Regions from separate parts of the Allobosea sp. 10L417 genome, predicted to be linked through region 2. Evidence: predicted binding sites of a transcription regulator. Region 2 holds the regulator's gene; each other region holds the start of a gene.

Region 1 (10,672 bases), on a different contig from region 2:
CTTGACCGCGCTCTCCGAGAACAGGACGCCGTTATTGGCAAGGATGCCCACGGGATAGCCGTGGATATGGGCGAAGCCGGTGACGAGGGTCGCGCCGTAATCCGGCTTGAAGGCGCTGAAGGCGCTGTCATCGACCACGCGGGCGATGACCTCGCGGACGTCATAGGGTCGGCGCAGATCGGTAGGCACGATGTCGACGATCTCAGCCGGATCGAGCTTCGGAGCGGCGGGAGCCTGCGGGGGCGGCGTGATGCGGCCGATTTCGCCGAGCGCCCCGACGATCTCGCGCAGCTTCGCCAGCCCTTCCATCTCCGTTTCGACGAGATGGTCGCTGACGCCGGAGACCAGCGTGTGCATCTCCGCCCCGCCCAGCGTCTCGCCATCGACGATCTCGTGCACGGCCGCCTTCACGATCGGCGGCCCGCCGAGATGGATGCGGCCGGTGCCCTTGACCATGATGACCTGGTCGGAGAGCGCCGGGATATAGGCGCCGCCGGCGGTCGCGCCGCCGAAGACGATCGATATCTGTGGGATGCCAGCCGCCGACATCCGGCACTGGTTGTAGAAGGAGCCGCCGAAATGGTCTCGGTCGGGGAAGACGCGGTCCTGCTCCGGCAGGAAGGCGCCGCCGCAATCGACGAGGTAGAGACAGGGCAGGCGATGCTCCTCCGCGATCTCCTGCGCCCGCAGATGCTTGCGGACGGTCTCGGCGAAGAAGGAGCCGCCCTTCACCGTCGCGTCGTTGGCGATCAGCATGCAGGCGCGGCCTTGCACGACGCCGATGCCGGTGACGATGCCGGCGCCCGGCACTTCGTTGCCGTAGAGCCCCCAGGCGGCGAGCGGCGAGAGTTCGAGAAAGGGCGTTTGCGGATCGAGCAGGAGGTCGATTCGCGCGCGCACCATGATCTTGCCGCGCGCCTCGTGGCGGGCGCGCAGCTTCTCGCCGCCGCCTTCTGCGACGAGGCCGTGGCGCTGGCGCAGCATCTCCAGCATGGACGAGAGCGGGGGAGGGGTGGTGGAGATGCCCGGATCGGTCTGCGCCATGTGCCTCTTCCGCGATCGTTTCCTCAGCCCTCATCCTGAGGCGCCGCGGAACGCGGCGTCTCGAAGGATGCTCCAGTGCGCGTCGGAGCCGTCTGGAGCAACCTTCGAGACGCGCCCTCGGCGCTCCTCAGGATGAGGGCTCGCAGGTAGAATGGGCGTCTTGATCTCGCCGCAACATTCACCTACCGTCCGGTAGGTAGTCAGATCGCGGCGCCGCGGTCAAGCAGGAGGAAGCCATGTCGGCCGTCGAGACGCTTGCAGGCGAGGGCGTGCGCCGCTCGCCGTACTTTACCGAGGAGCACGAGGCGCTGCGCGATCAGGTCCGCCGCTTCGTCGAGACCGAGATCAAGCCGCATGCGCTGAAATGGGAGGAGGACGGCTTCGTCCCGCGCGCCGTGCTGCGCCGCATGGGCGAGCTCGGCTTCTTCGGCATCCGCTATCCCGCCGAATATGGCGGCTCCGAGATGGACACGCTGGCGACGGTCGTGCTGGCGGAGGAGCTGGGCCGCTCGACCTTCTCGGGCGTCGCCATCACCGCGCTGGTTCACACCGACATGGCATCGGTCCACATCGCCAATGCCGGTAGCAAGGCGCAGCGGGACAAATATCTGCCGGCCATCATCGCCGGCGAGAAGATCGTCGCGGTCGCCGTAACCGAGCCTGATGCAGGTTCGGACGTGAAGGGCATCCGCACCACGGCGCGGCGCGAGGGCGACCATTACGTGCTCAACGGCGCGAAGATGTTCATCACCAACGGCGTCTACGCGGATCTCTACTGCGTCGCCGCCAAGACCGATCCGGCGGCTAAGCCCTCGCAATCGGTCTCGATCTTCCTCGTCGAGAAGGGCACGCCGGGCTTTTCCGTCTCACGCGCGCTCGACAAGCATGGCTGGCGCTCCTCGGATACCGCCGAGCTTTCCTTTGTCGATTGCCGCATACCGGCCGAGAACCTGCTCGGGCAGGAGGGGCGCGGCTTCTACGCGATCATGAGCAACTTCCAGAACGAGCGCACCGTGATCGGCGCGATGGCGATCGGCGAGTCGCAGGCCGCTATCGATCTCACGCTGGATTATGTGAAGACGCGAAAAGCCTTCGGCGCACCGCTCTGGGAGAAGCAGGCGATCCGCCAGCGTCTCGCGGAACTGGCGAGCAAGGTCGAGGCTGGCCGCCAGCTCGTCTACCACGCCGCCTGGCTCGACGCGCAGGGCTTCGACGCCACCCGCGAGGTCTCGATGGTCAAGGCCTATTGCGGCGAGTTGGTCAACGAAGTCATGTACGATTGCCTGCAGTTCCACGGCGGCATGGGTTACATGCGCGAGAGCGCCATCGAGCGCATGACCCGCGACGCCCGCGTGCAGTCCATCGGCGGCGGCGCCACCGAGGTGATGCTCGAAGAGGTGGCGAAGCGGCTGTGATACGTTTGCGCGCCCCTTCAAGCGTCATGCTCGGGCCTGACCCGAGCATCTCATGCCGGAGATTCTCGGGTCTGCGCTTCGCTTCGCCCGAGAATGACGCGGGGCGCTGCGCATGACTGTCGCCGCCGACCGCAGCCAGCGCGACACCGAAGGCGGCTCGCGCCGGCAAATCCTCGACCATGCCGCGCGGCTCCTGCGCAATGGCGGCTATTATCAGACCACGTTGCGGGAGATCGCGGAGGCAGTCGGCATCCGCAAGGCGAGCCTCTATTACCATTTCGCCTCGAAGGAGGAGATCGTCGAGGCGGTGGTCAACGACGGCGTCCGCTTCGTCCACGAGGGCGTAGTCGCCGCGCTCGCCGCGACCGAAGGTGCAAACCCGCGCCAGCGGCTGGAGGCGGCAATCCGCGGCCATCTTGCGGCGCTGCACGGCCACGGCGACTACACCAGCGCCAGCATCAAGGTATTCAACTTCGGCGCCGCGCCGGCGCCGGAGAGCGTGCGGGCCGTGCGGCGCGCCTATGAAGATGTCTGGCGCCGGCTGATCGGGGAGCTGCAGCAGGCCGGCGCCCTGCCGCGGGAGCGCGCGCCGGACGTCCTGCGCAATTTCCTGCTCGGCGCGCTCAACGGTTCCACCGATTGGTACCGGCCCGAACGCTTCGAGATCGATGCGCTGGCGCGCGAATTCGCGGCGCTGCTCTCGCCCTTGGCGTAAGGCCCGCTCCGCCCGCCACGCAGGGGCGGGCGGCATCGACGTAGCTGACCGGCGTCGCCGTCATTGCTAGCATTCCGGTGCGGGGCCGGCTGATCGCCTCGCTGCCTGACGAGGATTTTTCGCCTGATGCGTGCCTTCTACCATCCCGATCAAGCCCTTCACGATCCGCAGCAATATATGCGCTTCGGCAAGGTCGTTGCGCCCAAGGACCTGCCCGAGCGGACGGACCGGCTTCTCGGTGCGCTGGCGAAGCATGGCATCAAGCCGGAGCATCCGGCGGCGCATGGCACGGACCCGATCCTGGCGATCCATGATGCCGGCTTCGTCAATTTCCTCGAAACCGCCTGGGCGCGCTGGCAGGACCTGCCGGCCGAGCGCGGGCCGGAAGTCTGGCCGAGCACCTTCCCCTATTGGAGCGGCCGCCCGGACGAGGATGTCCGTCCGCCCTGCCGCCCCACCGGCTTCATCGGTCAGCTCGGCTGGTATCTCGGTGATCTCTCAGTGCCGATCGGCGAGCATTGCTGGCATTCGACGCTGCGTTCGTCCGAGACCGCAGTCTCTGCGGCCGATGCGATCCTCGCCGGCGAGCGCGCCGTCTACTCGCTCTGCCGCCCGTCCGGCCATCACGCCCGCGCCGATCGCGCCACCGGCTTCTGCTATCTCAACAACACCGCGATCGCCGCCCAGCGCCTGCGCTCCAAATTCGGCAAGGTCGCGATCCTCGATGTCGACGCCCATCATGGCGACGGCACGCAGCAGATCTTCTACCGCCGTAGCGACGTGCTCACGATCTCGGTCCATGCCGATCCGTCTAACTACTACCCGTTCTTCACCGGCTATGACGACGAGCGCGGCAACGGGCCGGGCGAGGGCTTCAACCTCAACCTGCCGCTCGCCCATGGCGCGGGCGGAGCCGAGATGCAGGCTGCTGTCGACAGGGCCGGCAAGGCGATCCGCGATTTCGGCGCCGAGGTGCTGGTGATCGCGCTCGGCTACGACGCCCATAAGGACGACCCGATCGGCGTCCTCAGGCTTGAAGCCTCCGATTTCGGCGCCATCGGCCGGCAGGTGAAGGCGCTCGGTCTGCCGACGCTTGTTGTGCAGGAAGGCGGCTATGCGATCGAGGCGATCGGCGACTGCCTCGATGCGTTCCTGGGTGGGTTCGCCTGAAGCCGAAACGCGCGGGTGCTATGCGAGGTAGTCGTGCAGAACCCGGCCGAAAGGCAGCGTGAAATCGACGAGCTGGTGACGAGCGCGCACGATTCTCCGCACCGGGAAGTCGGCGACCCGGCAATTGATATGAGGGATGAGATGCAACCGCGCCTCGCCCTCCCAGGCGCCATGGACCGTGATGTCCGTGAGATTGTAGCCGACGAGCTGCGCTACCTTCGGTGCGCCATCGACATCGGGCAGCAGCTTCAGGTTGATGTTCAGGCCAGCGATGCCGTCGCGCACCTTGTCGAGCTGATCTTCGAGGCTGCGATGCTTGTAGGTCATCGTGCCCATTGCGACGCGCTCGCCGTCATAGTGCAGCGTTCCGGTCAGGGTGTCCTTCATCACGCCGAGGCGCGGCACGCCATACTTCTTGGGGAAGCCCCAGATCTCCCGTCCGCCGGTGATGGGCGGTTCGTCGTCGAGATACATCTGCACGGAGAAATTGCAGGGCTGTCCCTTGTAGCTGGCATAGATCCCGGTGCCGCTCTCCTCATAGGACCCGAAGCCGGAGGAATCCGGCATCTTCATCCACTCGTAATAGACGAGGTTGCCCGGGGCCGGCTCGAGCGGCTCCGGCAACGCGGCGCGGATGATCTCAGGGTCCGTCTCGTAGGTGATGATCAGATATTCCCGCTTGATGAAGCGGTTCGGCGGATGCGGGTAGCTCGGGCTGAAGACGGGCATCGACGGTGCCTTCAGGATCTCGTCCCGGTTCATGCTGGTCGCTCCTTCTCGAAATCAGCCGCAATTCTGGCAGGGGCCCTGCGACAGATTGATGGCGACCGGACGAATAGAAAAGCTTCTCCTCACTGCCCGCGTGAAGATCGCCCTCCACCCCGAGACGTCGTTCTCGGGCGGAGGGCGTTTTGGTCGGATGCTGTCTCAGATCGCCGCTTCGATCAGGAACGGCCCCTTCTTGGCGAGCGCGGCCTTGAACAGGCTGGTGAACTCCTCGGCCGTGGTGGCGCGGGCGGCTTCGACGCCCATGCCCTTGGCCATCGAGACCCAGTCCAGCGCCGGCTCGTCGATGTTGAGCATCAGCGTGGCGTTGCGGCCGAAATCGTTGACGCCGACGGCGCGCATCTCGCCGTGCAGGATCTGGTAGGTCCGATTGGCGAAGACGACTGTGACGATGTCGAGATTCTCGCGCGCCTCCGTCCACAGACCCTGCACCGTGTACATGCCTGAGCCGTCGGCCTGCATGTTGATGACCTTGCGGTCGGGGCAGGCGACCGCTGCGCCGATGGCGAGCGGGATGCCTTCGCCGATCGCGCCGCCGGTGAGCTGGATGTAGTCGTGCTGCGGTGCGCTGTGGCAGTCATAGTAGAAGCTGCGGCCCGAGGAGACCGACTCATCGCAGACGATGCAATTCTCCGGCAGCAGGGCCGAGACGATGGCGCAGGCCTTGTCGGCATCGAGCTTGCCCGTCGGCAGGCCGGGCTGCTCCTTGCGCGGCGAGGCGATATAGACGGGCGCCGTCTTCGTCGCGCCCATCTCCTCGGCGAGCGCCGTGATCGCTGCGGGCAGATCGTCGCCCGGGCTGGCCAGCGTCGCGACCTCGCAGTCATCGTGGACAAGGCGCCCGGGCTTGCCCGGATAGGCGAAGAAACCGACCGGCGTCTGCGCGCCGACCAGCACGAGATAATCGACGTCCTTGAGCTGATCGAGCGCCTTGTCGATCGGATAGAACACCTTGGGCATGGCGACGCGGCCGGCGCCGCGCTGAATGCGCCCATTCGACATCTGGCTGAAGATCTTGGCGCCGGTCGCGGCGCAGACGCGGGCTGCCATCTCCATCGGCTTCTCCCGCAGCGCGAGCCCCGTCAGCATGATCGCGGCGCGCGCGCCATGCTTGCGCAGCCCGGCGGCGACCTCGCGAATCGCCGCTGAATCGACGCTCTTCAGCGCCGGCAGCGGCGTCGGCTTGAGGGCGGCCGGCTCGACGCTGCCCCAGGCGCAGTCGGCCGGCAGGATCACGGTGGTGACGCCGGGCAGCGTCAGCGAGGCGACATAGGCCTCTCCGATCGCCGGGCCGACATCCTCGGGCGAGGCGATGCGGCGGACGAAATGCGACATCGGATGCGCCAGGCTCTCGATATCGCTGGTCAGCGGCGCGTCATGCTGGAGATGGTAGGTGGCATGGTCGCCGACGACATTGATCATCGGCGTGCGGGCACGCCTTGCATTGTGCATGTTGGCGAGCGCGTTCGCCATGCCCGGCCCGCAATGCAGCAGCGTCGCGGCCGGCTTGTCGGCCATGCGGGCATAGCCATCGGCGGCACCGGTCACCACGCCCTCGAACAGGCCGAGCACGCAGCGCATCTGCGGCTTGCGGTCGAGCGCCGCGACGAAGTGCATCTCGGAAGTGCCGGGATTGGCGAAGCAGGTATCGACGCCGTTGATCAGAAGGGTGTCGCAAAGGCGGTCGGCGCCGTTCATCCTGAAAACCTCGACTCGATAGAAGGCGCCCCTGCGCCAGCGGCCGTGAAGGGAGGAAATTCCTCTCGCGCTGTCAAACGAGAGAATGTCATGGCTTTCCCAAGCGATGGTGATCGGCGCCTTGACGGGTTTGCATATGCATTTAACCTGATTTGGAACGAAGGTTGCTTCGCGCCGTGAATGACGCTGTCTAGGCGTCCTGAATGGCGCGTTCGCCGTTAAGCAGGGGAAGGGTTTCGAACATGGCAGCATTCAAGCGCATCGGTGCGAGCGTCGGCTTCGGCCTCGCGGCGCTTCTGGCGGCGGGCGGCGCGCAGGCGCAGACCAAGGTGAATATCGGAATTTCCGGCTGGACCGGCTTCGCGCCGCTGGTCCTCGCCAAGGAGGCTGGTATCTTCGCTAAGAACGGCCTCGACGTCACGATCAAGAAGATTCCGCAGAAGGATCGCCACCTCGCCATCGCCTCGGGTGACATCCAGTGCGCCGCGACCACGGTCGAGACCTGGATCGTCTGGGATGCGGCGGGCATCAAGACCAAGCAGATCTTCCAGCTCGACAAGAGCTATGGCGCCGACGGCATGGCCGTGCGCAACGGTGTGGGCTCGATCAAGGACCTGAAGGGCAAGACGGTCGCGGCCTCGGCGCCCGGCACCTCGCCCTATTTCGCGCTGGCCTGGATGCTCAAGGAAAACGGCATGTCCGTGAAGGATGTGACGGTCGTCAACATGGAGCCCGGTCCGGCCGCGCAGGCCTTCATCGCCGGCCAGAACGACGCGGCGATGACCTATGAGCCCTATCTCTCCACCGTCCGCGACAAGCCGGATGCGGGCAAGATCATCGCCACCACCCTCGACTACCCGATGGTGATGGACACCTTCGGCTGCACGCCGGCCTTCCTCGTCAACGACAAGGCCGCGGCCGCGCTGACCCAGAGCTATTTCGAAGCGCTGGAGATGATCAAGAAGGACCAGGCCAAGGCCTATGAGATCATGGGCGCCGATGTGAAGCAGACCGGCGAGCAGTTCGGCAAGTCGGCGGCGTTCCTGCGCTGGTCGGATGCCGAGGGCAACAAGAAGCTCTTCTCCGGCGACTGGCAGGCCTTCTCGGCCAAGGCCGCCGACCTGCTGCTCGAAATCGGCCTGGTCAAGGCGAAGCCCGACCTCGCTTCGCTGGTCGACACGAAGTTCGTCGCCGGCAAGTAGAAACCGGGGAGGCTGCTTGAGATCTCCGCGAGCCCTCATTCTGAGGAGCCATCCCGAAAGGGATGGCGTCTCGAAGGATGTTCCAGAAGGCTCGGGAACCATCTGGAGCATCGTTCGAGACGCCGCTTCGCGGTTCCTCAGGATGAGGGCTGCAGGGTGACGGCCGGCCTTGAATGCCTAAGCGGCGAAATCCTTCCGGATGTTCTGGAGCCCGGCTTGCGCGTCGTCTTCTGCGGCACGCAGGCCGGAACCGCCTCGGCCCGGCGCGGAGCCTATTATGCCGGTCCAGGCAACAAGTTCTGGTCGGTGCTCCATCAGACCGGGCTGGTGCCGATGAAGCTGGCGCCGGAAGACTTCCGCAGCCTCCCGCGCTACGGCATCGGCCTGACCGATGTTGCCAAGCGGAGCTCGGGCCCGGATTCCATGCTGCGAGGCAGCCATTTCGACGTGGCCGGCCTCGCGTCCCGGATCGCTGCCTGCGCGCCGCGCATCGTGGCCTTCAATGGCAAACGCGCGGCGCAGGCTGTCCTTGGAGTTCGCGAGGGACAGCTCGTCTATGGGCGGCAGGCGGAGACGCTGGCCGGCGCCGAAATCTACATACTCCCCTCGACCTCCGGCGCAGCGGCCGGCTTCTGGTCGATCGAACCCTGGAAGCAACTGGCTATGGCCGTCCCCGGAACGATAGTGCGATGAGACCCTTGCAACCCGTCTCGACCGCGGCCCGCATAGGCTATGGCGTGGCCTTCTTTGCGCTGTTCGTAGCGCTCTGGTCGGTCGCGACCTTCGGCGGCTATGTCCAGCGCCTCTTCCTGGCCGATCCGCTGACCATGGTCGGCGAGGGCTACAATCTGATGGTGCGCTACGGCTTCAGTTTCGACATCATGATGACGATCTGGCGCGTCGTGGGCGGCTTCATCATCGCCGTCATCGTCGCCCTGCCGCTCGGCATCCTGATGGGCGCCTACAAGCCGATCGAGGCGTTCCTGGAGCCCTTCGTCTCCTTCGCGCGCTATTTGCCGGCCTCGGCCTTCATCCCGCTGCTGATCCTGTGGGCCGGCATCGGCGAGACGCAGAAACTGCTCGTCATCTTCATCGGCGCGGTCTTCCAGCTCATCCTGATGATCGCGGTCTCGGTCGGCTCGATCCGGCGCGATCTGGTCGACGCCGCCTATACGCTGGGCGCGACCGACCGCTCGGTCGTGCGCCGCGTCATGCTGCCGAATGCGGCGCCGGAGATCGCCGAGATCTTCCGCCTCGTCCTCGGCTGGGCCTGGACCTATGTCATCGTCGCCGAGCTGATCGGCTCGTCCTCCGGCATCGGCCACATGATCACGGACAGCCAGGCGCTGCTGAACACCGGGCAGATCATCTTCGGCATCATCGTGATCGGCCTCATCGGCCTCATCTCTGATTTCCTCTTCAAGGCGGTCAACCAGCGCCTGTTCCCATGGGCGCGCGCATGAGCAAGCTTGTCATCGACAATGTCGGCAAGGTCTTCGCAGGCCAGCGCGGGGCTGAGCCGACGCGCGCGCTGATGCCGACTTCGCTCACCGTCGCCGACAACGACTTCATTACCATTCTCGGCCCCTCCGGCTGCGGCAAGTCGACCTTGCTGCGCATCATCGGGGGGCTGGAGACGGCGAGCGAGGGGCGCATCCTGCTCGACGGCACGCCGGTGTCGGGGCCGGGAGCCGATCGCGGCTTCGTCTTCCAGAGTTACACGCTCTTCCCCTGGCTGACAGTGCAAGAGAACATCGCCTTCGGCCTGCGCGAGAGGGGCGTGCCCGAGGCCGAGCGGCTGCGGATCGCGCGCGACTGGGCGGTGCGCGTCGGGCTCGGCCACTTCGTCGATCATTTCCCGAAGCAGCTTTCTGGCGGCATGCAGCAGCGCACCGCGATCGCCCGCGCGCTCGCCAACGATCCCAAGATCCTCCTGCTCGACGAGCCCTTCGGCGCGCTCGACAACCAGACCCGCGCCCTGATGCAGGAGATGCTGCTCGGCATCTGGGAGCGCGAGAAGAAGACCGTGCTCTTCGTCACCCATGACATCGAGGAGGCTATCTTCGTCGGCTCCCGCGTCGTGGTGATGAGCGCGCGCCCGGGGCGGATCAAGGCGGATATCCCGGTCGAGCTGCCACATCCGCGGCCCTACACCATCAAGACGACACCGGAATTCGTCGCGCTGAAGGAGCGGCTGGTCGAGGAGATCCGCGCCGAAGTCATCGCCGCCGACCACTGAGTCCCTCCAGCAGTCAGCCATGCTTCCCCAACGGAACCGAACCACGCCGCCTGCGTTGTCATGTCGCAGGCGAGTGCCTGCCTTGCGCCAAAGGGCGGTTACGACGGCGATCCGACTTGCCATCTTGGGGCGAAAGGGGCGCTGCCGAAGGTGGGGCCAATGCATTCGCTGATTGCCAGGATGTTGTCTCGGCTCGCGATCGAGCCACGTATCGATGTCGTTTTTCCCGATGGCACGCTTCAATCCATCGGACAGGGAGCCGTGCCGCGATTGCGGATGCGGATCTTGGATGCGCCGACGGAATTGAAACTTGCGCTCAATCCCGAGCTCGCCTTGGGCGAGGCCGTCATGGACGGGCGCGTCGTGGTCGAGCAGGGCTCGCTCTATGATCTGCTCGACGTGC
Region 2 (10,672 bases):
TGAAGCGGTTCGTCGCGTCGATGACGAAGGCGACGGCGCGCTCGCGGTCCCGCGGCTCGAAGACGCCCGTCGCGACCCCCTCGTCGACGACGCGCTCGAACAGGGCCCTCACCCGCGTGCGGTTGCGCCGGCTGATGGCATGACGCTTGGCGACCGCAAGCGACAGCGCCGCAAAGAGATGCGGGTCCTCCTGCAACAGGTCGCGATTGGCCTTGGCCAGCGCCAGGATCAGCCGTTCGAGCTTGTCGTCGGCCGGGTCGGGGCCGTCGGCGACGTCGGCGAGTCTGCGCTCGGTCGCCTTCAGCCAGACATCGACGACGGCATCGATCAGCGCCACGCGGGAGGGAAAGTAGCGGTAGACATTGGCATGGGTCATGCCCGCCTCTTCCGCCACGGCGACGACGGTGAAGCGCTTCAGCCCGAACTTGCGCAGATGCTCGCTGGCGACCGAAAGGATGCGGGTCTCGCTCGGTTCGCGCTGGGGCATGTTCAGGTCTCTACCAGCCCGGTGGTGTCGCCGCTCGCCGCCGAGTCCGGCCTGCCATGCGGGAGGGCCAGATAATCCTCCGAGCGCATCTCGATCAGCCGCGAGACCGTGCGGTCGAACTCGAAGGCCTCGCGCCCCTGCCTCGCATGGTAGAGTTCATGCGGCTCGGCCGCTGCCGAAGCGACGAGCTTCACATGGTGCTCATAGAGCGTGTCGATCAGGATGATGAAGCGCTTGGCCTCGTTGCGCCGATCGAAATTGAGGATCGGAATATCGTCGAGTACCAGCGTGTGGAAGCGCTGCGCCAGCGCGATGTAGTCGGAGGCGCCATAGGCCTGACTGCACAGATCGCCGAAACCCGCCCGGGCTACGCCACCCGCCGCCTGCGGCAGGACAAGCTCGTGGCCTTGCACGGGGAGCGCCGTCCGGTGCCCTTGCGCCACGCCCGAGAGCGCCTTGAAGGCCGCATCGAGGGCGGCCCTGGCCTTCGCATCGGCGGGCACATGGTAGACCGGCGCGCCGCCGAGCTTCTCCAGCCGGAAATCCGTGCGCGAATCGAGTTTGAGCACCTCGACCTTGGTCTGCAGCAGCGCGATGAACGGTAGGAAGAGCGCCCGGTTGAGGCCGCCCTCATAGAGCCGCGACGGCTCGACATTCGATGTCGCGACCACGACGATCCCGGCTGCGAACAGCGCCGTGAACAGGCGCCCGAGGATCATCGCATCGGCAATGTCGGTGACCGTGAACTCGTCGAAGCAGAGCAGATAGGCGTCATCAGCGAGATCGGCGGCAACCGGCGCGATCGGATCGGAATCCTTGACCTCGCCGCTCTTGATCTTCTGTCGGTAGGCGTTGATGCGAACGTGAACGTCGGCGAGGAATTCGTGGAAATGCACCCGGCGCTTGCGCTTCACCGGCGCGGCCTCGAAGAACATGTCCATCAGCATGGTCTTGCCGCGGCCGACCGAGCCCCAGATATAGAGCCCCTTCGGCGCCTGCGCAGTATCCGGCTTCTTGCCGAAGAGCCACCCCAGCGCGCTGCCCTTGCGGGCGAGGCGGCGGGCGGCAAGCGTCTCCGTCAGCGCCTCCAGCTTCTTCACCGCCGCCACCTGCGCCGGATCGCGCTCGATGGCGCCCGCCTCGACCAGGGCGGCGTAACGGTCGGTGATCGAGGCTGACATGGCGGCGTGCGGGGAGCGATCCAGGATAGACCTGACCGGGTTACGGCAGCGCGGCCGCCCGGGCAAGCCCATCCGATGCCAGGCGAGGATGAGCCGGCGGGGCGGCCGATACGAAAATCCCGGCGCGGGCGGACCCGGCCGGGATGATTGTCGTCGAGATCGCCAGAGCTGCTGCGCCCCCGATCAAAAGGCGGCTTACTCGCCCTTGTTGACCGTGATCGGCTTGATCGCGTTGTCGGGCAGACCGTACTTCTGGATCAGCGCGTCATAGGTGCCGTTCGCCTGCAGGCGGTCCAGCGCCGCCTTGACGGCGTCGCGCAGCTGCGTGCCCTCAGCCGTCTTGGCGAAGGGAATGCCGGCGAGCGAGTGGGTGAAGGGCTTGCCCAGCGGGATATAGGTGTTGGGCTCGAGCTTCTGGAAATGGCTCATCGTTTCGCTGCCCTGGACGCCGCCCTGCAGGCGCTGCGTCTTGAGCTGGGTGCGGGCGTCGACCGAGCCTTCGGTGCCGACCACGTTGATCGCCGGCTTGCCCTTGGCGACGCAGTTCGCCTCGCTCCACTCGCCGATCTGGCGCGGCCAGTTGGTCGAGCGGCTGGCGCCGACGCTCTTGCCGCAAAGGTCTTCCGGGGTCTTGATCGTGTCCTTGAAGGCCGTGACCGTGTAGAATTGCGCGCCGGAATCCATGTAATCGACGAAATCGGCGCTTTCGCGCCGCGCCGGCAGGTCGCTCATCCCAGCCATCACCGCATCGACGCGGCCGGTCTGCAGCGAGGGCAGCATCTGGGCGAAGGCGGTCTCCTGCCACTCGACCTTGACGCCGAGCTCCTTGGCGATGGCCTCGCCCAGCTCGATGTCGAAGCCGGCGAGCTGGTTGGTCGCCACGTCCTTGTAGGCGATCGGCGGATAGTTCGGCTGGGTCGCAATCACGATCTTGCCGGCGGTCTTGATGCGGTCCGGCAGGGCCTGGGCCTGCGCGGCGAGCGCGGTGCCGGCGAGCAGGGCCGCGGCAATGGTCAAACGAAGCATGGGTCTCTCCCTCTAGTGAACTGTTTCCGCAGCCGTCACTTCAGGACGGCGGCGATGAAGTCGCGCGTGCGCGCCTGCTTGGGCGCGACGAGAACGGTCTGTGGCGGACCCTGCTCGACGATCTCGCCCTTGTCCATGAAGACGACGTCGCCTGCCACCTCGCGGGCGAAGCCGAGTTCATGCGTGACCACGATCATGGTCATGCCGGAGGCCGCGAGATCGCGCATCACGCCCAGCACCTCGCCGACGAGCTCGGGGTCGAGCGCCGAGGTCGGCTCGTCGAACAGCATCAGCTTCGGCTTCATCGCCAGGGCGCGGGCGATGGCGATGCGCTGCTGCTGCCCGCCCGAAAGCTCGCTCGGATAGGAATCGCGCTTCTCGGCGAGCCCGACCCGCTCCAGCAGCGCCGTCGCTTCGGCGACGATCCCCTTGCGCGGCCGCTTCAGCACGGTCAGCGGCCCCTCGATGATGTTCTGCAGCGCGGTCATGTGGTTGAACAGGTTGAAGCGCTGGAAGACCATGCCGGTGACGAGGCGCTGGCGCGCGATCTCGACATCGTTCAGCTCGTGCAGCTCGTCGCCGACGCGGCGATAGCCGATCAGCTCGCCATCGACGCGGATCGCGCCCTGATCGATCTTCTCGAGCTGGTTGATGCAGCGCAGCAGCGTCGATTTGCCCGATCCCGACGGCCCGATGATGCACTGGACCATGCCGGGCTCGATCGAGAGCGAGACGTCGTTCAGCGCCTTCAACTCGCCGAAGAACTTGCTGACGTTCGCGATCGTGACGATCGCGTTGTGGCTCATGGCCGTGTTCGCCGTCGCGTTCATGCCGATTGCTCCTGCACCGCCGCGCGCTTGGTGCGCCGCCCTCCCCGCCCCTTCGAGAAGTGACGTTCGAGGAAATACTGTCCGATCTGCAGCAGCGTCACCACGAGCAGATACCAGCCGGCAGCGACGATCAGCAGCTCGATGACCCGGGCATTGGCATAGTAGATCGTCTGCGCATTGCGCAGGATCTCGGCGTACTGGATCACGCTCGCCACCGAGGTCAGCTTGACCATGCTGATCACCTCGTTGCCGACCGGCGGGATGATGACGCGCATCGCCTGCGGCAGCACGATCCGGCGCAGCGTCGTCAGCCGGGTCATGCCGATCGCCTTGGCGGCCTCGGTCTGCCCCTGGTCGACGGAGAGGATGCCGCCGCGCACCACCTCCGCCGTATAGGCGCCCTGGTTCATGCCGAGCCCGAGCAGCGTCGCCATGAACGGCCCGATGATGTCGATGGTGCGCCAGGAGAACAGGCCAGGGATGCCGATGGTCGGGAAGACCAGCGCCAGATTGAACCAGATCAGGAGCTGCAGCAGCAGCGGCGTGCCGCGGAAGAACCAGATATAGAACAGCGCCACGCTGCGCAGCACCGGGTTCGGCGACATGTACATGATGGCGAAGATCACGCCGAGCACGACGCCGAGCGTCATCGCACAGACCGTCATGATCAGCGTGTTGCCGAGGCCGGCGATGATGGCGGGCGCGGTGAAGAACTGCCGGACCACCGGCCAGGCGATGTCGCCCTCGACGAAGGCCATCACCAGCCAGGCGAGGATGGCGAGGATGATCGCCGAGGCGACCCAGCGCCCGTAGAAACGCCGCGACACGATCCTGAGATGCGAGACCTGGGCGAGATCGCGGCTGCTGATCGGCGAAGTGGCGGCGCTCATCGGCCCGTCTCCCGGCTCCAGGTTTCGAGGGCGGCGAGCTTGCCGCGGAAGCGGTCGATCTGCTCGCGCACGCGGTCGGGCGCCGTGCCGCCATGGCCGCTGCGCGCAGCGACCGCGGCATCGAGCGTCAGATGGTCGAGCACGCCGGCATCGAGGCGCGGATCGACCGCCCTGAGATCGACAGCGTCGAGCGACTCCAGCTCCCGGCCCAATTCCTCGCAATAGCGCACCAGCGCCCCCGTGATCTCATGCGCCTCGGCGAAAGGCACGCCGTTGCGGGCGAGATAGTCAGCCACCTCGGTCGCCAGCGCAAAGCCGGAACCGGCCTGGGCGCGCATCGTCCCGGCGTCGGCGCTCATGCTGGCGACCAGCCCGGCGAAGGCCGGCAGCACCTCTTCCAGCACGTCGACGGCGTCGAAAGCGGCGCGCTTGTCCTCGGCGAGATCGCGGTTATAGGAAAGCGGCAGCCCCTTCAACGCCCCGAGCATGGCGACGAGGTCGCCGGTCAGCCGTGCCGCCCGGCCGCGCGAGATTTCCGCGATGTCCGGGTTCTTCTTCTGCGGCATGATCGAGGAGCCGGTGGCGAAGGCGTCGTCCAGCGTCACCCAGGCGAATTGCCTGGAGGCCCAGAGCGTCACCTCCTCGGCGAGACGCGACAGGTTGGTCGTCAGCATGGCCGCGACGAACAGGAACTCCGCGACATGGTCGCGCGCACCGACCGCGTCGACCGAATTCTCGAACGGCCCGTCATAGCCGAGCGCGTTGGCGCTGAGCTCGGGATTGAGCGTGATCGCGGAACCGGCAAGCGCCGCCGCCCCGAGCGGAGATTGGCCGGAGCGCTTCTCCCAGTCGGTCAGGCGAGAGGCGTCGCGCATCAGCACCTGGCCGTGCGCCATCAGCCAATGGCCGAAGGTGACCGGCTGCGCGCTCTGGAGATGCGTGAAGCCGGGGCTGACCGAGGCTGCATGCAACTCGGCCTGGTCGGCGATCGCGGTCAGCAGCTCGGCCAGCATGCCCGCCAGCGATCGCGACTTGGCCCGCAGATAGAGCTTGAGGTTGTTGGCGGCCTGGTCGTTGCGCGAGCGTCCGGCACGCAACTTGGCGCCGGTCGAGCCGATCCGCTCGGTCAGGATGCGCTCGATGAAAGTGTGAACGTCCTCGTCCTGCGGGCCGGGGGAGATCCGCCCCTCGACCGTATCCTGCGCGATCGCATCGAGCGTGGTCAGGATGGTGTCGAGCTCCTGCGCCGTCAGCAGCCCGGCGCGCGCCAGTTCGGCCGCATGGGCCTTGCCGCCCGCGACATCCTGCGGCACCAGCCTCGCGTGCTCGCCGGCCGCGCTCGACAGCTTCATCAGCCGCGGATCCGGCGGCTTGCGGAAGCGTCCGCCCCACAGGCGGGTCGTCTGGTTCATGATGCTGGCTCCTCCCGTTAGGGAAGAATGACCTCTTGACCGAAAGCCCGGCAAACGAAACGATCTCCGCAGAGATAGTCTAAAAAGGAATACCCCATGGCCGCCGGCCGGGCTCCGCCGTCATCGACCGCGCTGCGGGCCTTCACCACGGTTGCGCGCCTGGGATCGACCGCCCGTGCCGCGCTGGTCGTCAACCTGACCCAGAGTGCCGTCTCGAAGCAGATTCTGTCGCTGGAGCACCACCTCGGCACCGTGCTGTTCGACCGTAGCCCGCTCGGCCTCAAGCTCACCGAGGCCGGAGCGATTTATCTGCCCTATGCCGAAGCCGCGCTGGAGCAGATGGAGCGAGGCGCCAGGCGCCTCGCCGAGCGCAGCGCCATTGCCCGGCCGATCCGCCTGCACATGATCGCGATCGCCGGTGAGCGCTGGCTGATGGCCCGCTTTCCCGCCTTCGCGGCGGCGCATCCCGGTGTCGACGTCCAGTTCACCAACTATGTGAGCGAGAGCGAGACCGAGGAGCCGGATATCGAGATCTCTCACGGCGTCCCCCCCTGGCCCGACAGGGAGGCCCACTATCTTTTCGGCCGCGATGTCGCCCTCGTCGCCGCGCCCGGCCTCGTCGAGCGCATGGGGGGCTTTCGCCGCCCGGCCGACATTCAGAAGATGACGCTGCTGCAGCACTTCCAGATGCCAACCTTCTGGGCCGAGTTCACCGAAACCCACGACCTGCGCGGCGCGGTGCCTGAGCATACTGTGCGCTACGGCTACTATTCCGTCATCATCAGCGCCGCCGTCGCGGGGTTGGGGGTCGCGCTGACGCCGCGCTGTTACGTGGCGGACGAGTTGGCCTCGGGCGCGCTCGTCAACCCGCTCGGACTCGGCTTCACCAGCGCGACGGGCTGCTGGCTCATCCGCCCGTTGGGCCAGCCGCAACGCCCCGGCCTCGATGAATTCATCGGCTGGCTGCGCTCCGAAGCCGCGCGGTTCGATGCCGCCACCCGTGGATCCTCAGCCGCCTGATCATTGGGCGAAACTTCCGCTCTTGCCCCGCGTTGTCTGGAGCAAGGAGGAGTCATGTTAACGATCCTGCCCGCCCCCGACCATGTCGGCGCCTACCGCCTGTCGCAGACGCTGACCAGCGACGATCTCGATGGGATCATGGCCGATATCGACGCGAAGCTCGCACGACACGAGAAAGTCGGCATCCTCGCCGACCTCACCGATTTCACCGATATGACCTTGGCTGCCGCCTGGAAGGATGCGCGCTACAGCCTCGGCAAGCTGTGGGAGCTGCAACGCTTCCCGCGCGAGGCGGTGATCACCGACAGGGGCTGGCTTGCGGCCTTCGTCGACCTGCTCAATCCGGCGATCCCCTTCGTGACTGTTCGCACCTTCAAGCCGGAGGAGTACGAGACCGCATTGACCTGGGCCGGCGACATCGAGGGCGGACCAAACGCCTGACCGACAGGAGGACGCCATGCCCGTCCACAAGCACAGATGGTCGGCCGATATCACCAGCCGGAGCAACGCGCTCGATTTCGAGAAAGCCGTGTTCACGCGTGGCGATCCGCGTCAGATCGCGCGCTCGCTGAAGCGGTCGGCCGAGCACAGCCGCCGGCGCAAATCGGGCCCCTATCGCTCGGCGATGTCGATGCTCACCTTCTACATCAACCGCGCCGGCCGGAAACTGCCGGCCGAGCGCCGCAGAACTCTGGAAGCGGCCAAGCACAGCTTGCGCCGCCTCTTCCACCGAGAGGGCTGAAGCGCCTGCCGTCGCCCTTCAGGGGATCGACCTGAAGGCCGGTTCTCATCGCGCCCTGCCTCCCTTGCGCGCCGGATCATGCGAGAGGTGGCTGTCGCGTTCGCCGCCGCCACCCGAAACGCGAGCGTGCCGCCGGTTGTCATCGGCAAGCGGATGTCCGGCGGCTTCTTCGCGTTCTCATGCGATGAGCCGGGGCCGCCGTGCCGGATGCTCTGCGGCGCCTTGGTCGAGGTCGACGTTCGGCAACCTCCTCAACGATCCTGTTGCAGACCCTGATGGGTCGTGTTGATGCGTGTATTGCCCTGCTGGCCCTGCTGATCAGGCTGGCTTGGTCGGCGCTCGCCACCTCTGGCGCTGCGCAGATCGCGCTCGGCATGATCTGGCTCGCCCGGACCCTTGTCGCTTCGATTGGCCGGCGGGATGGGCGGCATCTTGCTCACGGCGACCTCCTCTGGCTCGCGTCGATCTTCAAGATCAACGCGAGCGGCCGGGCAAGGTTCACGGCAAGTTGCGATGAGGAGCAGAGCTGCAGCGCCGCTCAGCTGCGCGCAAAGGTTTCGTCGAAGGCGTAACCGGCGCCGCGGACTGTCCGCAGCGGATCCTTGGTATTGGCCGGCGTGATCGCCTTGCGCAGCCGGCCCACATGAACGTCGACGGTGCGCTCATCGATATAGACGTCGCGGCCCCAGACGGCGTCGAGAAGCTGGGCGCGCGAATAGACGCGGCCGGGCGCCTGCATCAAGAACTCGAGCAGCCGGAACTCGGTCGGGCCGAGATGCAGCTCGCTGCCGGCACGGCGGACGCGCCGGGTCGTGCGATCGAGTTCGAGGTCGCCGGCGGCGAGCAGCCCCGCGACATGGCCCGGCTTGGCGCGGCGCAGCAGCGCCTGTATGCGCGCGATCAGCTCCGGCAACGAAAAGGGCTTCACCACATAATCGTCCGCGCCAGTCGCGAGCCCGCGCACGCGTTCGGTCTCCTCGCCACGCGCCGTCAGCATGATGATCGGCACGCGTTCGGTGTCGCGCCGCGAGCGCAAGCGGCGGCAGAGTTCGATGCCAGAAAGGCCCGGCAGCATCCAGTCGAGCAGCACGAGATCAGGCGTGTGGTCGCGCAGATGCAGTTCGGCGTCATCCCCGCGCGCGACGCTGTCGACCTCGAAGCCCTCGGCCTCGAGATTGTAGCGCAGCAGCAGGGTTAGCGGCTCCTCGTCCTCGACGATCAGGATGCGTGCGGCCATGATGATCTGCTTCAGTTCCCGGTGATCGCCTCGACCTCGATATTGGTCGTGTCGAGCTTCGGCCGGTTCACGTCGAGCGAGTCGCCGGTGATGAGATAGTGGATCGTCTCGGCAATGTTGGTGGTGTGGTCGCCGATGCGCTCGATGTTCTTCGCGCAGAACAGGAGATGCGTGCAGAAGGTGATGTTGCGCGGATCCTCCATCATATAGGTCAGGAGCTCGCGGAACAGCGAGGTGTAGAGCGCATCGATCTCGTCGTCGCGGCGCCAGACGTCGAGCGCCTTCTGCTCGTTGCCGGCGGCGTAGGCGTCGAGAACGTCCTTGAGCTGCGCCTGCACCAGGCGGCTGATGTGCTCGAGCCCGACCACGGCGCGGTGCGGCGGCTGGAACTGGCCGGCGATGGCGACGGCGCGCTTGGCGATGTTCTTGGCGAGATCGCCGACGCGCTCGATGTCGGCGGCGATGCGGATCGCCGAAATCAGCTCGCGCAGGTCGTTGGCGAGCGGCTGGCGCCGGGCGATGGTCAGTACCGCCTTTTCCTCGACGTCCCGCTGGAGGTTGTCGAGGCGCTGGTCGGCCGTGATGATCTTCTGGGCAAGGCCGGTGTCGCGGCGCACCAGCGCCACGGTCGAATCGCCCAGCATGCGCTCGGCCATGCCGCCCATTTCGGCGAGGCTGCGGCGGATGCCTTCGAGATCGGTATCGTAGGAGCGGACGATGTGGTCGGTCATGGGCGGCGTGTCCTCTAGATCATTAGCGCCGATGCAGCGTCGTCGTTTTCAGGTCGGCATGCTCAACCCTCAGCCCTCATCCTGAGGAGCAAGCGAAGCTTGCGTCTCGAAGGATGCTCCGGTTGGTTCCGGAGCCTCCTGGACCATCCTTCGAGACGCCGCTCGCGCGGCTCCTCAGGATGAGGGCTGCTGGTTTGAAACCGGTCTTCAGCCGAACCGGCCGGTGACGTAGTCCTGCGTCTGCTTCTTGGCAGGGTTCATGAAGATGGTATTGGTCGGCGCGAATTCGACGACCTCGCCCAGATACATGAAGGCGGTATACTGCGAGATGCGGGCCGCCTGCTGCATGTTGTGCGTGACGATGGCGATGGTGAAGTCGCTCTTCAGCTGCTCCAGCAGATCCTCGATCTTGCCGGTCGAGATCGGGTCGAGCGCCGAGGTCGGCTCGTCGAACAGGATCACTTCAGGCTTCTGGGCGATGGTTCGCGCGATGCACAGGCGCTGCTGCTGGCCGCCGGAGAGACCCATGCCGGAGCTCTTCAGCTTGTCCTTGACCTCGTCCCAGAGCGCGGCACGGCGCAGCGCGCCCTCGACGCGGTCGTCGAGCTCGGACTTCGGCGGCTTCTCGTAGAGGCGGATACCGAAGGCGACGTTGTCGTAGATCGACATCGGGAAGGGCGTCGGCTTCTGGAACACCATGCCGACGCGCGAGCGCAGCTCGTTCACATCGACATCGTTCGAGATGATGTTGCGCCCGTCGAGCATGATCTCGCCGGTGGCCTTCTGCTCCGGATAGAGCGAGTAGATCCGGTTGAAGATGCGCAGCAGGGTCGACTTGCCGCAGCCCGACGGGCCGATCAGCGCGGTGACGTGCCGGTCGCGGAAATCGAGATTGATGTTCTTCAGCGCCTTGTGCTCGCCGTAGTAGAAATCGAGGTTCTTCACCGCGATCCGGACGGGCGCCTCGGCATCGAGCGTCTGCGGGGAGAGTTCAAGGGTCGAAAGCATCGACATGGTCCTCAAGGTCGGACGCGACCGGGTTGGATTCAAGTCTTATTTGCCGCCGGCGACAAAGCGGCGGGCAATGATCGAGAGCAGCAGGATCGAGACCGTGAT
Region 3 (10,672 bases), on a different contig from region 2:
TGCGGACCATGAAGCCCTGGCCGTCATAGTAGTTGACGCCGGTGAAGAGCAGGCCGAGCGAGGCATCGCGCGTCATCGTCCAGGTCGAGTTGCGCACGAGCACGTCAATCTCGCCCGACTGGAGAGCGGTGAAGCGGTCCTTGGCCGAAAGCGGGATGAACTTCACCTTGTTAGGGTCGTTGAAGATCGTCGCCGCGATGGCGCGGCAGAGATCGACGTCGAGCCCCTTCCAAGTGCCCTGCGCATCGGGAACGCCGAAGCCCGCGAGGCCCGTGTTCGAGCCGCAATTCAGGATACCGCGCTGCTTGACCTGCGCGAGCGTCGCCTGGGCCGAAGCCGCGGTCGCGGAAATCGCCAAGCCGATTCCTGCCGCGAGGGCGGCTGCTAGAAACTTTTTCATCGGTAATCTCCCATTGAAGCCACGTTTCCGGCTCGCGCCGAACGCCATCCTGGTCTCGCCGCCGGCAGCATTTTCGCTGCTCGATTCATCTTGCGATTGCGCGACGCCCCCGTTGCCGAGTCGATTGCCAGAGCGACCCATGAGCGTCAAGCAACCGCCATCCGCCCCCGGCGCCCCTTGTTCGCCGCATACATCACATGCGAGTTTGGGGGGTGTGGTCAAGCCCGACTGCATTTTCCTGCCTTCGAGACCCGCTGTTTCCATGAAAAAGCTGTCTTCTCCTGAATTTGCGCGCCTTGGCGAGCGGACACGCCTCGTGCTGGCCGGACGCGACCCGGGCGATAGCTACGGCTTTGTCAATCCGCCTATCGTACGAGGCTCGACGGTCGTCTACCCGAACACCGAGGACTTCCTGGTCCGCAAGGCGCGCTACACCTACGGCACGGACGGCAACCCGACGCTCGACGCGTTCATGGCCGCGGCCAACACGATCGAGGGCGGGTCCGGCGTGGTCGTCACACCCTCAGGGCTGATGGCCTGCACGCTCGCCTTCCTGACCATGCTCTCTGCCGGAGACCATGTGCTGGTCACGGACAGCGTCTACCGTCCGACACGCATCTTCTGCGACACGTTCCTCAAGCGCATGGGCGTCGAGGTCAGCTATTACGACCCGCTGATCGGCGGCGACATCGCCAAGCTCTTCAAGTCGAACACCAAGGCCGTCTGGACCGAGGCGCCGGGCTCCCAGACCTTCGAGATGCAGGACATCCCGGCCATCGTCGCGGCAGCGCAGGCACGCGACATCCTGGTCGCGATGGACAATACCTGGGCGACGCCGCTCTTCTTCGATGCCCATAAATTCGGTGTCGACTACTCGGTGCAGGCCGGCACCAAATATTACGCGGCGCATTCCGACGTGCTGATCGGCACCGTCTCGGCGCGGACGCCGGACCTGTTCAAGAAGCTGCGCGCAGCCTGGAATCAGCTCGGGCTGATCGTCGCGCCGGAAGACGCGTTCCTGACGCTGCGCGGCATGCGGACCATGGCCGTACGCCTGAAAGAGCAGATGCCGGCCGGCATCGCCATGGCCGAATGGCTGAGCGAGCGCCCCGAGGTCGCCCGCGTCCTCCACCCTGCCCTACCGGGTGCGCCGGGGCACGAGATCTGGAAGCGCGACTTCACCGGCGCCTCATCGCTCTTCACCATCGAGCTGAAGCCCGTCTCGATGAAGGCGGTCGGTGCGATGCTCGACGGGCTGACCCTGTTCGGCATCGGCGCCTCCTGGGGCGGCTATGAGAGCCTCGTCCTGCCCTTCGACTGCAAGGACTATCGGACCGCGACCAAGCCCGATTTCAAGGGGCCGACGATCCGCATCCATATCGGCCTCGAAGACATCGACGACCTGAAGGTCGATCTCGACGCGGGCTTCGCGCGACTACGCGCGGTTGGGTAAACCGGCGCACTGCTTGTCATTCCGGGGCTTCGCGTAGCGAAGAACCCGGAACCTGGACGCGGCTCACAACCGAACACCTATATCTCACCCAGTCCTGGGTTCCGGGTTGGCGCCTGTGGCGCGCCCCGGAATGACAAAGATGCGTTTTGAAGCCGCCGCGACGGCGCCTCAGAGCCGGCCGATCTCGAAATCGCGCCCGAGCAGCTTGGCGAGCTGCTTGAGGCGGCCCTCGACGCGCTCGCTGGACAAGGAGGCGAGATCGCCCGGGAAGCGCAGAAGCAGGCGGTTATCGACGCAGGTCGCCGGAATTCGCGGCAGGATGCCGGCCATCCCCGCCGACAAGAGATAGGCGACGCGGAAGATCGCGGCGATCAGCGTCGCACGCGCGAGAAGCGGCGGCTGAAGCAGCGTCTTCAGGCCTTCCGCCGCCGGAGAGCTGGCCTTCAGCCCGGCATAGCGATGGAAGATCGCCATCGCCAGGAAGGCCCGGCCGACATGGTCGATGCCGGTGAAATAGGCATGGGCAATGACGTTCATGCTCTGCTCGCCGCGATAATCGGGATGGGCGCGCCAGCCGATATCGGAAAGCAGGCAGACGGTCTCGATCAGGCGCCCGGAGGGCTCGTCCTGCGCGAGCCCCGCCGTTTCGAGAATTCCGCCCACCCAAGCGATGAGATCTGCTGCGTGGCGCGGATCGCGCGCACGCAGCAGATTGTAGTCGCGCGCGGCCTGCAGCAGCGGATCGGAGGTCTGTTCCTGCGGCGAGAGCTGCTCGTGCAGCAGCCCCTCGCGCACGCCCTGCGCCGAAATGACGATGCTGCGGGGCTTGCCGCGCTTGATCAGTTCGTCGAGCACCAGCGCGCCATAGGCGAGCAGCGGCCGGCGCGCCGAGGAGACCGAATCGATGGCGTCGAGCACCGAGGCATCGGCCCGCTCGACCAGCTTGACGAAGTCGGCCGCGTCCTTGGGCGGGATCGCGTAGCCATGCATCACGTTTAGCGGGTAGTTCACACGGCGCTGGTGCAAGGTCGCCAAAGCGCGCCAGGTGCCGCCGACGGCGAAGAAATCGCGCCCCTTCATGGCGGCGAGCTGCGGCAGCTTGTCGAGTTCGTCCTTCACGATCTTCTCGGCTGATCGGATCGAGCCCTTCGAGCGATCAAGCAGAGCCAGGCCGCCGAGCGGGACGCTGGCACCCTTCCCGACGGCTCCCTTCTTGACGGAGATCAGCTCCAGGCTGCCACCGCCGAGATCGCCCACGACCCCATCGGGGGCATCAAAACCAGAGATCACGCCGAGGCCCGAGAGAATCGCCTCACGGCCGCCCGAGATCAGCTCGATCGGCTGACCGATCGCCTCCTCGGCGCGGGCGATGAACTCCGGACCGTTCTCGGCATAGCGCGCGGCGGCGGTCGCGATGACGCGGAGCTCGCCGACATGCATCGCCTCGCAGAGGATCCGGAAGCGCACGAGGGCCTGGATCGCCTTCTCGATCGCGTCCTCCGCCAACCGGCCGGTCGTGGCGACCTGCCGGCCGAGACCGGCCATCTCCTTCTCGTTGAAGACCTGCGATGGCGCCCGCGCCAGCATCTCGTAGACGACGAGACGGACCGAGTTCGAACCGATATCGACGATGGCGATGGTGTCGGAGAGCGCAAGCCGCCCCGGCGCGTGCCGGAGCTCAGGCCTTACGGCCTCCCCGGCGCGAGAGGGAACGGGGACTTGAATTCGAGAGCGATTTTCCACGTCCGGACAGACTCGGGTTCGTCATGAAGTACTTATGCGCGTTGAACGGCTCTTCGTTCGGCGCGGGGACAATGCGGCGCGAGCCGCCATCGGGCAATATCGTCCAGCTCTGCTCGTTGTCGAGCAGGTTGGCCAGCATGATCTGATCGAGCAACTGCTGATGCACGGTCGGATTGAGGATCGGCGTCAGCGCCTCGACCCGGCGGTCGAGGTTGCGCGGCATCAGATCGGCCGAGGAAATGTAGATCTTGGCCTTGGGCGAAGGCATGCCGTGCCCAGCGCCGAAGGCGTAGACGCGCGTGTGCTCGAGGAAGCGGCCGATGATCGACTTGACGCGGATCTTCTCCGACAGGCCGGGCACGCCCGGCCGCAGGCAGCAGATGCCGCGCACGACGAAGTCGATCTCCACGCCTGCCTGGCTGGCGTCATAGAGGGCGTCGATGATCTCGGGATCGACCAGCGAATTGCACTTGCCCCAGATCGCGCCCTTGCGGCCGGCCTTTACATGGGCGACTTCCTCGGCGATGTCGTCGAGCAGGCGCTGCTTGAGGCTTGTCGGCGAGACCGCCATGCGCTCCAACCCAGCCGGCTCAGCGTAGCCGGTGATGAAATTGAAGATGCGCGCGACGTCCTGCGCGATCACCGGATCGGCGGTGAAGAAGGAGACGTCGGTGTAGATGCGGGCCGTGATCGGGTGGTAGTTGCCGGTCGCGATATGGCAGTAGCTGACGAGCTGCCCGGCTTCCCGCCGAACAACGAGCGAGAGCTTGGCATGGGTCTTGAGCTCGATGAAGCCATAGACGACCTGGACCCCGGCGCGCTCCATCTCCTTCGCCCAGCGAATGTTGGCCTCTTCGTCGAAGCGCGCCTTCAGCTCGACCAGCGCCGTCACAGACTTGCCGGCCTCTGCGGCTTCCGTCAGCGCCTTGACGATCGGCGAGTTCGCCGAGGTGCGGTAGAGCGTCTGCTTGATCGCGACGACATTGGGATCGCGTGCCGCCTGCTGCAGGAACTGCACGACGACGTCGAAGCTCTCATAGGGGTGGTGGACGAGCAGGTCCTTCTGGCGGACCGCAGCGAGGCAGTCGCCGCCATGTTCACGGATGCGCTCGGGGAAGCGGGCGTTGTAGGGCTTGAACTTCAGGTCCGACCGGTCGACGCCGACGAGCTGCGAGAGCTCGTTCAGGCCGATCATGCCGTTGACCTCGACGATCTCGTCGGCATCGACCTTGAGTTCGCGCACGATCAGCCGGCGCAGATGGTCGGGCATACCGGTCGAGACCTCGAGCCGGATGACGACGCCGAGCCGGCGCTGCTTCAGCATGGTCTCGAAGACGCGGACGAGGTCCTCCGCCTCCTCCTCGATGTCGAGATCGGAGTCGCGGATGACGCGGAAGGAGCCGGTGCCCTTGACCTCGTAGCCGGGGAAAAGCTTGCTGATGAACAGCGAAACCGCGTCCTCAAGCGTGATGAAGCGATGCAACCCCTCGCGGGCAAGATCGGGCAGCTCGATGAAGCGGTCGATCTTCACAGGCACGCGGATCAGCGCGTCGAGCTGGCGCCCATCGCTCTTGCGCTCCAGCGCCAGCGCGACGGTGAAGCCGAGATTCGGGATGAACGGGAACGGATGCGCCGGATCGATCGCCAGCGGCGTCAGCACCGGGAAGACGTAGTTGAGGAAATAGTCTTCCAGCCAGATCCTGTCCTGCGAGCCGATATCGCCCGGCTGCAGCAGGTGGATACGATTCTCATGCAGATCGTGGCGGAGTTCCGCCCAGCGCGCCTGCTGGTCGTCGGTAAGGGCCGAAACTGCTTGGCCGATCGCGACGAGCTGCTCGGCCGGGGTGAGACCGTCCTGGCTCGGCGTGACCACGCCGGCCTTGAGCTGCTCGCGCAAGCCGGAGACGCGGACCATGAAGAACTCGTCGAGATTATTCGCCGAGATCGAAAGGAAACGCAGCTGCTCCAGCAGCGGGTGGCTGCGGTTCGAGGCCTCCTCCATGACACGGCGGTTGAACTGCAGCCAGGACAGCTCGCGGTTGATGAAGCGCTCGGGCTGCTGACGCAGCGGCGCAACATCGGCCTCGCTGGAGAGCTTCTCCGGCTCGACGGTCACGGCTTCGAGAGTCATGTGATTCACCCGTGTCCTGATTGTCTTTCCGCCCATAGCGCCGTTGAAGCCATCCTAGCGTGACGTTTCGATGACGGGCGACATGATTTCGTATGACGGCACGGCCGCTCCGCAAGCACGCTCTCTTTCAGCCGGGCTCATCCGGAAACAATTCCGACAGCACCTCCTGTGCCAGCGGGCGCGTGACGCGCCGGCCGCGCTCCAGCGCGACGCGATCGAGGCGGTCCACCACCTGCCGCGCGGCAGCGAAAGAGCGCTCCATCCTGAGCGCCAGCGTCTCGATGACCGCGGTGTCGACCACGAGCTGGCGATCAATGAAGAGCTTGACGAGGAGCGCCCGCAGCAACCCGTCATCGGGCGGCTCGATCGTGGCCCCCGGCGCCAATCTGAGGCGCGACAGCAGATCCGGCACGCGCAGGCCCCAGAAGTCGGGTTCCTTGCGCGCGGTCAGCAGCAGATGTCCGTCGCGCGCCTTCATCGCGTTCATCAGGTGGAAGAGCGCGGCCTCTTCGAGCGGACCGGCATCGCAATCCTCGACGACGAGAGCCCCGCCGGAGACAAGGTGCGGGACCTTGGCCTCGGTCAGCTCCGCGGCCCGAATCGTCCAGGCATGGGCGACGCGGGCCCAGATCGCGGCGAGATGGGTCTTGCCCGCACCTTCCGGCCCGGTGAGACGCAGCCAGGCATCGGGCCATTGCGGCCAGCGCTCGACCAGGCCGTAGGCGGCCTCGTTGGACGGGCCGATCAGGAAATCCTCGACGCCGTGACGGCTGTCGACCGGCAGGTCGAAAGCGAGCTGGCGCGGGCGTGGGGGCACTTCGTTCATGCGTATGTCAGAGTTCGGCGTCGGCGCTGGACTTCGCTCGGGCTGCACGCCTGGCACCGACACCGTGATAGAGGTTGCTGGCGAGATATTGCCGCAGCGCGAAGCGGCAGAGCACGCCGATGACGGCCGCAAGCGGCACCGCCAGCAGCAGGCCGACGAAGCCAAAGAGCGAGCCGAAGGCAAGCAGCGCGAACATCAGCCAGACCGGATGCACGCCGATGGAGTCACCGACGAATTTCGGCTGGAAGATGTTCCCTTCGAGGAACTGCCCGGCAAGGAAGACGCCGAGCGTTGCCAGCGGCCAGGTCCAGTCCGGCCAGAACTGCACGATCGCCACACCGACCGAGAGCACGAGCCCGGTCAGCGAGCCGACATAGGGAATGAAGGACAGGAAGCCCGAGATGATGCCGATCAGCGCGCCGAAATTCACGCCGACGATGCTGAGCCCGATCGCATAGAAGGTTCCGAGCAGCAGGCAGACGAGAGCCTGGCCGCGCAGGAAGCCGGCGATGGCGCGATCCATCTCATGCAGCAGGCTGCGAATGGTGTCGCGGTGATCGAGCGGCAGCCAGCTATCGACGGTCGCGACCATCCGGTCCCAATCGACCAGCAGATAGAAGGCGATGACCGGCGTCAGGACCAGCAGCGAGAACACGCCGACGATGGCGGTGCCGCCGCTCCAGAGCGATTGCAGCAGGCCACCGACCCATTTGGTCGCCTCGCCGACGAGGTTGCCCAGCGAATTCTGCGCTTCCTGTTGCAGCTTCCCGGCGCCGAGGCGTTCAAGCCAGGGGAAACCCTTCTCCATCACCAGGGCCTGCAGCTTGGCCGCGTCGGAAGGCAGCCTGTCGACCAGCCCGGCTAGCTGCCGGCCGAGCAGCGGCGCCAGCAGCACCAGCGCCAGCACGAAGATGATGAGGAAAACGATCAGGATGACGATCGTCGCGGTCAGCCGGTTCATCCCCATCCGCTCCAGCCGGTCTGCCAGGGGATCGAGCAGATAGGCGAGCGCCAGCGCCGCGATAAAGGGCAGCAGGATATCGCGCAGGAGCACGAGCAGGAGGATGAAGACCAGGAGGGAGCCCAGCCAAAAGCCGATCTGGCGCTGCAACGTCATCGATCAGCCTCTTTCGCCTATCGGACCAGCGGAATGGGACAAATGTGCACGGAAAGCCGCAGTTCCAAGCGCCGGCCGCGTGTGAAATCTCGTCAGCCCGCCATGTGGCGCAGCCAGAAGGCGAGATAGGCCGCCATCGAGGCGAGCGTCAACACGGCGACGACGAGTTCGCCGACCACGGCCGCCGGACCGAGATCGATCCCGAAGGCCCGCGAGCCGAGCGCCAGCGCCGCGAAGGCGATCTGCGCCGCCGTGTTGAGCTTGCTGACGAGGAACGGCGCCATCGCGACCGGACGGGCGAGCAGCCACGAGAGCAGCACCGCCGCCACGATCATGATGTCGCGTGCCGCGACGAGAATGACGAGCCAGACCGGGATCGCGCCGACCACCGCCAGCGTGATGTAGATCGAGACGATCAGTGCCTTGTCCGCGATGGGGTCGAGATAGGCGCCGAGCTCGCTCGCCATGCCGCAATGCTTGGCGAGAAAGCCGTCGACAGCGTCGGAAATGCCGGCGACGACAAAGATGATGAAGGCCGCCTCCCAACGCGCGTTCACGATCATGACGATGACGAGCGGCACCAGGAAAAGCCGGGCAACCGTGATCAGGTTCGGGATCGTCATGGCGGCAGCTTCGCTCATGGCGCGACACGATGCCAGCCATGCGTCGTTCACCCGACCTCCGATGTCATCCTGGACAAGTGCCGAAGCCGCGCCGACCCGGGATGACGGCAGTTGCTGGTGAGAAAGCGACAAAACCACCCAAACGCCTTGCCAGCCGCAGCTTGCTTGCCTATCGCTCCCGCGAGCATGCAAGGAAGGCGGAACGCAATGAGCAAGCCCGGCGCAAACGGACTGACCTATGCGCAGGCGGGCGTCGATATCGACGCCGGCAATGCCATGGTCGACGAGATCAAGCCGCTGGTGCGCGCCACGCGCCGGCCGGGCGCGGACGCCGAGATCGGCGGCTTCGGCGGGCTGTTCGACCTCAAGGCCGCCGGCTTCAACGATCCGATCCTGGTCGCGGCCAATGACGGTGTCGGCACCAAGGTGAAGATCGCAATCGAGAGCGGACTGCATTCGACCATCGGCATCGACCTCGTCGCGATGTGCGTCAACGACCTCATCGTCCAGGGCGCCGAGCCGCTGCTCTTCCTCGACTACTACGCCACCGGCAAGCTCGACCCGAAGGTGGGCGTCGAGATCGTGCGCGGCATCGCCGATGGCTGCCGCCAGTCCGGCTGCGCGCTGATCGGCGGCGAAACGGCCGAAATGCCCGGCATGTATGCCGAGAAGGATTACGATCTCGCCGGCTTCGCGGTCGGTGCGGCCGAGCGCGGCACGCTGCTGCCGCGCGAAGACCTGAAGCCCGGCGACGTGGTGTTCGGCCTGCCCTCCTCCGGCGTGCATTCCAATGGCTATTCGCTGGTGCGCCGCATCGTGGCGCTCAGCGGCCTCGGCTGGGAGGCCCCCGCCCCGTTCGACGGCAGCAAGACACTCGCAGAAGCCTTACTCGAGCCGACCCGCATCTATGTGAAGCCGCTGCTGCAGGCACTGAAGGCGACCGACGGCATCAAGGCGCTGGCCCACATCACCGGCGGCGGCTTCCCCGACAACATCCCCCGCGTGCTGCCCGAAGGCCTCGGCGTGGCGCTCGATCTGCCGGCGATCCCGGTCCCGCCGGTCTTCGGCTGGCTCGCCAAGATCGGCGGCGTCGCCGAGCGCGAGATGCTGCGCACCTTCAACTGCGGCATCGGCATGATCGTCGCCGCGCAGGCCGACAAGGCCGATGAGGTTCTCGCGGCGCTGAAGGCTGCCGGTGAGGCGCCGGTGAAGCTCGGCGAGATCGTGCCGGTCGCTGCCGGCGAGGAGCAGGTCAGCTATCGCGGCAAGCTCTCGCTGTGAGCACGGCTAACGCCCGCAAGCGCGTCGGGGTGCTGATCTCCGGGCGCGGCTCCAACATGGTTTCGCTTGCGGAAGCAGCGCAGGCGCCGGGCTATCCGGCCGAGATCGCGCTGGTCATCTCCAACATCGCCGACGTCGCCGGGCTCGACCGGGCCCGCGGCTTCGGCATCGCCACGGCGACGATCGACCATCGCCCCTTTGGCCGGGATCGCGAGGCGTTCGAACGCGCCATGGACGAACTCCTGCGCGTCAACCAGATCGATCTGGTCGTGCTCGCCGGCTTCATGCGCATCCTGACGCCCTGGTTCGTGACGCGCTGGGAAGGGCGGATGATCAATATCCACCCTTCGCTGCTGCCGCTGTTCAAGGGCACGCACACGCACCGACAGGCCCTCGAAGCCGGCGTCAGCGAGCATGGCTGCTCGGTGCATTTCGTCGTGCCGGAACTCGACGCCGGGCCGGTGATCCTGCAGGCGAAGGTGCCGGTCCTGCCCGACGATGACGAGGAGACGCTGTCCAAGCGCGTCCTCGTCGAAGAGCATAAGCTCTATCCGGCGGCGCTGGCGGAGGTCGCGTCCGGCCGCGCCAGGCTGGCGGGCGACGTCGTCATCCGGGCCTGATCGTCCCCGCCCTCGCGCTTGCAGCGTTCCCACTCCTCGCGCGCCCTCTCCTCCTCCTTCTGCCAGCGGCGGAAGAGGTCGGCGCGGCGGGCGGGGTAGCGCTCCTCCAATGCGACGAGGCCAGTCATGCGGTCGGTGCGGAAATGGCGGAAGGCCTGCCGGAGCTCGCACCAGGCAACGACGATGCGCACACGCTCGTAGAAGGTCATGCCAATCGGCCAGATCATGCGCTGTGTCGCATGGCCGCTCTCGTCGCTGTAGTGGATCGAGAGCTTGCGGCCGTTGCGGATGGCGGCGCGCACGGCGGCGACATCGACCTGATCGACCGGCACGTCGCCCGGGTAGGACGCCGCGAACAAGGCGCCATCGAGCAGGATCGGCCGCAGATGCGGCGGCAGCACCGCCGCGACCTTGCTGACCACGTCCTCGGCAGCGCGCGCGAGCACCGGGTCGGCACGCTCGCTCAGCCAGCGCATGC

The links. The regulator PhoB, encoded in region 2, activates phosphate uptake and scavenging genes when phosphate is short. The targets are predictions, from matches to a motif close to TGTCATNNANCTGTCAT.
Region 1: AC1DE3_RS23605 (acetoacetate decarboxylase) is a predicted target of PhoB. The motif match lies at 5,154-5,170, and genes of this name have one in related genera.
Region 3: AC1DE3_RS09420 (RNA degradosome polyphosphate kinase) is a predicted target of PhoB. The motif match lies at 5,787-5,803, and genes of this name have one in related genera.

Annotation. Positions count from the first base shown of each region.
Region 1 is NZ_JBFTJP010000011.1:231,249-241,920, forward strand. It holds gene AC1DE3_RS23585 (acyl-CoA carboxylase subunit beta) at 1-1,044, opposite strand, end outside; gene AC1DE3_RS23590 (acyl-CoA dehydrogenase family protein) at 1,281-2,459, shown strand; gene AC1DE3_RS23595 (TetR/AcrR family transcriptional regulator) at 2,572-3,174, shown strand; gene AC1DE3_RS23600 (histone deacetylase family protein) at 3,301-4,344, shown strand; gene AC1DE3_RS23605 (acetoacetate decarboxylase) at 4,363-5,106, opposite strand; gene AC1DE3_RS23610 (acetolactate synthase large subunit) at 5,272-6,828, opposite strand; gene AC1DE3_RS23615 (ABC transporter substrate-binding protein) at 7,071-8,030, shown strand; gene AC1DE3_RS23620 (mismatch-specific DNA-glycosylase) at 8,187-8,723, shown strand; gene AC1DE3_RS23625 (ABC transporter permease) at 8,720-9,493, shown strand; gene AC1DE3_RS23630 (ABC transporter ATP-binding protein) at 9,490-10,269, shown strand; gene AC1DE3_RS23635 (class I SAM-dependent methyltransferase) at 10,450-10,672, shown strand, end outside.
Region 2 is NZ_JBFTJP010000001.1:1,027,508-1,038,179, forward strand. It holds gene AC1DE3_RS05220 (TetR/AcrR family transcriptional regulator) at 1-487, opposite strand, end outside; gene zapE (cell division protein ZapE) at 490-1,668, opposite strand; gene AC1DE3_RS05230 (ABC transporter substrate-binding protein) at 1,864-2,694, opposite strand; gene AC1DE3_RS05235 (amino acid ABC transporter ATP-binding protein) at 2,730-3,524, opposite strand; gene AC1DE3_RS05240 (amino acid ABC transporter permease) at 3,521-4,414, opposite strand; gene argH (argininosuccinate lyase) at 4,411-5,826, opposite strand; gene AC1DE3_RS05250 (LysR family transcriptional regulator) at 5,923-6,846, shown strand; gene AC1DE3_RS05255 (SpoIIAA family protein) at 6,901-7,287, shown strand; gene AC1DE3_RS05260 (DUF3175 domain-containing protein) at 7,304-7,588, shown strand; gene AC1DE3_RS05265 (hypothetical protein) at 7,840-8,019, opposite strand; gene phoB (phosphate regulon transcriptional regulator PhoB) at 8,127-8,825, opposite strand; gene phoU (phosphate signaling complex protein PhoU) at 8,837-9,556, opposite strand; gene pstB (phosphate ABC transporter ATP-binding protein PstB) at 9,764-10,570, opposite strand; gene pstA (phosphate ABC transporter permease PstA) at 10,610-10,672, opposite strand, start outside.
Region 3 is NZ_JBFTJP010000002.1:685,381-696,052, reverse strand. It holds gene AC1DE3_RS09435 (amino acid ABC transporter substrate-binding protein) at 1-400, opposite strand, end outside; gene metC (cystathionine beta-lyase) at 663-1,853, shown strand; gene ppx (exopolyphosphatase) at 2,022-3,596, opposite strand; gene AC1DE3_RS09420 (RNA degradosome polyphosphate kinase) at 3,532-5,727, opposite strand; gene AC1DE3_RS09415 (P-loop NTPase family protein) at 5,855-6,553, opposite strand; gene AC1DE3_RS09410 (AI-2E family transporter) at 6,561-7,670, opposite strand; gene AC1DE3_RS09405 (CDP-alcohol phosphatidyltransferase family protein) at 7,763-8,293, opposite strand; gene purM (phosphoribosylformylglycinamidine cyclo-ligase) at 8,501-9,574, shown strand; gene purN (phosphoribosylglycinamide formyltransferase) at 9,631-10,194, shown strand; gene AC1DE3_RS09390 (helix-turn-helix transcriptional regulator) at 10,122-10,672, opposite strand, start outside.